Regions from separate parts of the Terribacillus saccharophilus genome, predicted to be linked through region 2. Evidence: predicted binding sites of a transcription regulator. Region 2 holds the regulator's gene; the other holds the start of a gene.
What was found. Region 2 encodes LexA, which represses DNA repair genes until DNA is damaged. Its sites were predicted from a motif close to CGAACATATGTTCG; they were not measured.
Positions count from the first base shown of each region.

Region 1: ruvA (Holliday junction branch migration protein RuvA) is a predicted target of LexA. The motif match lies at 1,213-1,226, and genes of this name have one in related genera.

Region 1 is NZ_CP008876.1:1,862,593-1,865,781, reverse strand. Features, by position in the region: gene GZ22_RS18385 (LysM peptidoglycan-binding domain-containing protein) at 1-255, shown strand, start outside; gene GZ22_RS09475 (hypothetical protein) at 295-504, opposite strand; gene GZ22_RS09470 (BofC C-terminal domain-containing protein) at 670-1,155, shown strand; gene ruvA (Holliday junction branch migration protein RuvA) at 1,275-1,889, shown strand; gene ruvB (Holliday junction branch migration DNA helicase RuvB) at 1,902-2,903, shown strand; gene GZ22_RS09455 (DUF2905 domain-containing protein) at 2,909-3,100, shown strand; gene queA (tRNA preQ1(34) S-adenosylmethionine ribosyltransferase-isomerase QueA) at 3,123-3,189, shown strand, end outside.
Region 2 is NZ_CP008876.1:1,395,388-1,398,576, forward strand. Features, by position in the region: gene GZ22_RS07065 (AI-2E family transporter) at 164-1,249, shown strand; gene lexA (transcriptional repressor LexA) at 1,603-2,232, opposite strand; gene GZ22_RS07075 (YneB family resolvase-like protein) at 2,516-3,175, shown strand.

The sequences.
Region 1 (3,189 bases), 470 kb from region 2:
AACATGCAAGGAGTCCAACCAGGTCAGCAAAGGGAAGTGCCTTTTAACTCTTATGATCAACCAGCGCCTTATTCCTACCCGCCAGCGGCAATGCGCTCTTGTTGCGGTCCGGATATTCCTTTTCCTGCGGCACCAGAATTTACACAAGCACAGCCGGAATTCAGAGATCCTTACGGTGTACAACAGCCGCTCGCTGATTTCTATGAGCCTTCTCCTGCCCAAGATCTGCCGGGAGATGAACAAGAAAATAAGTGAAATAAAAAAAGCCCCTTCTACCGTTGAAGGGGCTTTCATTTATAATATACCATGCTCTTCGAAAATGCGGTGCATATCCTGACGATACTTATCTTCCATAGCAAGTACTTCTGCTTTGGACAAACCGGCGTGTTGAATGTGATTTCTAAGTATCAAGGTCGCTTTTTCTTCTGAGAAAACGCTCGCCATATTTGCTTCGCTTTTCGCTTCCACGTAGTGGAGGTACTTTTGCTGCGTAGTGTTTCTCACTTTTTATCCCGCCTTTGTTTTCAACTTTCTAATCCTTTACCACATATAATCGAAAAGAAAACCAGAAAAGTGTCGGTCAAACTATTATTTTTTCAAAAAAAACGGATAAAGAAGCGTTAACAGGAAAAAATGAAGGCAAATGTAACGGAATAGGGGTGGAAGATCATGAGACGTTTCTTAGTCTTTTGTTTGCTTTTCCTTTTAGTAATTCCAAGTGTAACAGTGCAAGCTGCGGATCCAGTAGAAGTGAAGGTCGTACTGCAACGTCAATATATTGATGGCAAGCAGACAGAGGTGACCCATCAAGAGAAAATCTATGCAATGGAAGATTTCTGGTCAACCTATCATGATTGGCAGCTTGTTTCCCAGAAAGAAGGTTTAGTTGTATTCAAACAGGAAGTGATGGATATTTCACCCTCGTTAAAGAAGAATGGCTATTTCGGTATATACAAAGGTAAGCTCACCATATTCGAAGGCCGGCCGGTAGATCAGCAAGCAATCCAATCGTTTTATCAGATAAATAAAGGAAAGTTGGAAAGTCATCAAGCGGAAGAGCTCGAAGATGGGATCAAGATTCAATCTAGAGAAGTGTATGAAGATGTCCTGGAAGCATTCCGTTCCAAAAACGATATAGCACCGCTACCAAGCTAAAGGATCGTCCCTCAGGAGAGGGAGATCCTTTTCCTGTTTTTCGCCATTAACCTTATACGAACATACGCTTGTGTGGTAAAATAGAAGGAAGTTATTGATTCAGGTAGGAGAGAAACAGCATGATAGCGTATGTTAAAGGCAAGATTACTGGAATTACAGAAGAAGCTGTGCTTGTAGAAGCACACGGTGTAGGTTATGAAATCATTTGCCCGAATCCTTTCCAATTCCAAATGGAAGAAGGCAAGGAGGCGCTTGTCCATACATATCATTATGTACGGGAGGATGCCCAGACATTGTTCGGGTTTAAGAATACAGAAGACAAGTTCTTGTTCCAAAAACTGCTTGGGGTGTCAGGGATCGGACCGAAAAATGCCTTGCAGATCCTAGCAGGTGTCAATGTCGAGGAATTTGTCGCAGCAATTGAACGGGAAGATGATAAGTTTCTGACAAGCTTCCAGGGTGTTGGGAAGAAGACAGCACGTCAAATGGTGCTCGATTTGAAAGGTAAGCTCGTTTATATGGTATCGCTTACTGCAATCGAAGCATCTGCTGGAACAGAAAGCAATACATCTAAGAAACGTCTTGCATTAGCAGATGCAGAAGATGCAATGCGGGCTCTAGGATATCAAGAGCGGGAAATTAAAGCAGTCTTGCCGCAGCTGAAAAAAGAAGATAGCGACAGTGCTGATCACCTGATTAAGAAAGGTTTGGCTTTGTTAAGTCAAAAGAAATAAAGGAGTGCGAAGATGGAAGATCGCATGATTACGAACAAATTGAAACAGGAAGACGAAGTGATCGAGCTCAGTCTGCGCCCGTCCACCTTAAAGCAATACATCGGTCAGCATAAAGCAAAAGAAAATCTGGCTATTTTCATAGAGGCAGCAAAGATGCGTGATGAGCCGCTTGACCATGTTTTGCTCTACGGACCACCAGGACTGGGTAAAACAACGATGGCGTCGATTATTGCCAATGAAATGGGAGTATCATTCCGGGCAACGAGCGGACCTGCTATTGAAAAAGCAGGAGATTTGGCAGCGATTTTAAGCTCGCTGGAAGCAGGCGATGTGCTGTTCATCGATGAGATTCATCGATTGCCAAGAGCGGTTGAGGAGATACTATATCCCGCTATGGAAGATTTCTTTCTGGACATTGTCATTGGAACCGGACCTAGCGCACGCAGCGTTCGTCTTGATTTGCCGCCATTCACATTGGTTGGTGCGACGACGAGAGCTGGATTACTATCTGCACCTCTCAGAGACCGTTTTGGTGTGCTGAGCCGCCTTGAATTCTATAATACGGAAGATTTGGCGAGCATTGTCGAGCGTACAGCAGTCATTTTCGATGTTGAGATTGAACCTTCTGCTGCCAACGAGGTAGCATTGCGTTCGAGGGGAACACCCCGGATTGCCAATCGCCTACTGAAAAGGGTACGCGATATATCCCAGGTCAAAGGGGAAGACTATATTACACAGGAAACAACCCATGCAGCGCTTAATCAGCTTCAAGTGGATGAAAAGGGCCTTGATCATATCGATCATAAGCTGCTGACAACAATCATGGATCAATTTCGCGGAGGCCCAGTCGGACTTGATACAATCAGTGCGACAATCGGAGAAGAGTCACAGACGATTGAGGATGTATACGAACCGTATTTGCTGCAGATTGGTTTCATACAACGAACACCGCGCGGTCGCGTTGTGACCCATCTTGCCTATGCCCATTTCAACCGGGAGGTGCCAGGGGCTTGACCGGCATTGGAAAAATCTTTATTCTTATAGGCGTTGTGTGTATTATAATCGGCATCATAATGTCGTTTGTTGGCAAACTGCCAGGAGATATCGTTTTTAAGAAAGGGAACACGACAGTCTACTTTCCGATCGTAACATCGATTGTAGTTAGTATTGTACTGTCGCTTATATTGTTCCTCTTCAACAAATTTCGCTGATACAGACTAGGAGTTAACAGGTATGGATATACAGGAATACGATTTTCATTTACCAGAAGAACTGATCGCACAGACGCCGCTTCTGGATC
Region 2 (3,189 bases):
AGAAAAAAATAAACTACAGAAACCTTCTTTTTTATCGTTGCATCGAATGTATCTCGTGAATATCCAAACTCTGTTCCTTAACAAATGCTTACGAAAGATATGTTTTTTTGAGTAATACGCAGGGAAATGGAATAGAACTTCTATTCAAGGGATGGTACATAATATGCTGCAAAAACGATGGTTTCAGAGTTTGACAGCAGCGGTACTGATTTTGACAATCATACTGCTGTTAGGGAAGGTAAATTATATCTTCACCCCGTTATATGAATTTGTAAAAGCAATAGCATTTCCGCTTATTGCAGCGGGCTTTTTGTTTTACATCACTAGGCCGTTGGTTAAATTACTGGAACGGCTAAAGCTGCCGAGGTGGTCGGCAATTCTAATTTTATTTCTGTTGATTATCGGAATTGGATATCTAGGATTTCGTTTTATTGCACCGATAGCACAGGATCAGATAGCTGCACTGTCCGAACAAGTTCCTGTTATAGTGGAGCATGCTGAATCTCTCGTAGAGAACGTGGAGGATAATTATTCAGCCGTTCCAGATCAGATAAACAGTGCAGTGCAGAATTTCTCCAATAATTTAGAAAACTATACAGAACAAGCGTTAAGCTATCTCACTAGTTTTCTTTCAGGTTTAGTCAGCTTCACAGTAGGTCTGATCCTTATACCGTTCTTTTTATTCTTCATGCTAAAAGATGGAGATAAACTAAAGCCATTTTTAACAAAGTTTTTTACAGGACATAAGTCCGAGAGCTTAAAAGAATTATTGCGAAAACTAGATCATACTTTGTCTAGCTTTATTCAAGGCCAGTTTATCGTAAGTTGCTGTGTCGGAGCGTTATTATATATAGGATATCTGATTATAGGATTGGAATACTCCTTAATCTTTGCTTTAATCGGTTTACTGTTAAACTTCATTCCTTTCCTTGGGCCGTATCTTGCCGCTGCTCCTGCTGTGCTGGTTGCATTCTTCCAGGACCCTATGCTTGCTGTATGGGCAGCAGTAGTCATGTTCATAGCTCAACAAATCGAAAGTTCCTTTATTTCACCTAATGTGATGGGGAAAGTATTGAAACTGCATCCGCTTACCGTCATTTCACTATTGTTGGCTGCTGGTAATATTGCTGGTTTTATCGGTTTGTTACTCATTGTTCCGATTTATGCAGCATTCCGCACGGCTGTTACTCATTTCTATGGAGAGTGGAGGAAGTATCACTTTGGCAGAAAGATACAAGAAACAAACTAATATCTAGCTTTCTTCTATAACTGAATGACGAAAACACAAAAGAGGAGCTTGCCATGTAGGCAAGCTCCTTATTTATACCGTTTTTAGCGTTCTTTAAGATAATAATCGTCCATACTGTGTTGTTCTCTGCGGTGGCTTCTTGTATATCCGCATTTACACGAATCAGTAACACTATCAATCTTATGACGGCCTCGCAACTTGCAGAAGAGCTTATACAACAGCTTCACAACACCACCCGCTTTCTAGCTTTTGGTAATATCATAATCTAATATACCCAAAAAATATGTCGAAAGAAGGCTAAAAGTATGTAAATTCTATGAAAAAAATAAAAAAACCGGCCGGAGCCGATTTTTTTATTGAATGGAGCGATATAAGCCGATTACTTTACCAAGAATGCTAACATTATCCAAAATAATAGGATCCATCGTACTGTTTTCTGGCTGCAGTCGGATCTGGTTTTCTTCCTTGAAGAAGCGTTTCACTGTTGCTTCATTGTCCTCTGTCATCGCAACAACAATCTCTCCATTTTGAGCAGTTTGCTGCTGTTTGACGATGACCATGTCTCCATCTAAAATACCAGCTTCTATCATACTCTCACCAACAATAACCAAAACAAAGATATTATCATCCGGTCCTACTAGATGGCTAGGTACAGGGACATATTCTTCTATATTCTCCACTGCTGTAATTGGAATACCAGCTGTTACTTTCCCGATTACCGGAGCGTAGTTTGCCTCGCCGCGAGGAATATCTGTTTGTTCTTCACTATCTAATGATAATACCTCGATAGCGCGCGGCTTTGTAGGGTCACGTCGGATAAGGCCTTTTTTCTCTAAGCGGGAAAGATGGCCATGAACTGTAGAACTTGAAGCCAAGCCAACTGCTTCGCCAATTTCTCTAACGGATGGCGGGTAGCCTTTATCGAGTACCTGCTCCTTTATGTATGCTAGAATCGCTTCCTGTCTTTTCGATAGTTTTATCATGTATCGAACACCCCGTGCATATATTTTTATTACATACAGTATACCATGATAGATTGCAATATACAAACATCCGTTCGAAAAAAAGCCTTGACTAGAACCTATGTTCGTATATAATGGAATTAACAAAGAGAACGCACGTTCTTGAAAACGGAGGGGTCTACCATGTTCAAAAAACTAGCAAAATCAGATCTATTCTATTATGTGCTTTTCGGCTTCACGCTTTTCTTCCTATACTTTACACTTATAATGAGCGTCTAATTAGTCGAAGTGAGAGGGTACATCAATGAAAGCAGTCATCTATTGCAGAGTAAGTACAGAAAAGGACGAGCAAGCAAGCTCGATTGAGCGTCAGCGCGAAGAGCTTATCAGTCTTGCTGCGTCCTCCAACATAGAGGTTATCGATATCATCGAAGAGAAACAGAGCGGTTATGAGATCGAACGTCCGGGAATTTTTCGCATGCTGGATATATTTACAGCACATGAAGCAGATTGTCTTCTCATTCAGGATGAGACGAGGCTAGGAAGAGGCAATACGAAGATCGCCTTGTTCCATCATCTTCAGAAGCTGGAGGTCAAGGTGTATACGTTAAGCCAGCACGGTGAATTCCAGCTTTCAGAATCAGATGGTATGGTGCTCCAGATCGTTGGTATTGTCGAGGAGTATCAGCGGAAGATTCATAATATGAAAATTAAACGAGGTATGAGAAGGGCAATTGAGGCCGGATATGATCCAAGTAAGAATTTGAGCAACCAGCAGGCTGCACCTGGCAGAGAGCGGATTGACTTTCCGATTCAAGAAGTAATCAGGCTGCGAAACAACAAGCTTACTTTCCAAGAAATCAGCTCTGTTCTGCGCGGTATGGGCTTTAATGTATCAAAGGCGACCGTACATAGAAGGTACCAGGAGTATCTTTCGCTTGAATCGGAAGACGCTAGCGGGTAACATAGGTATATTAA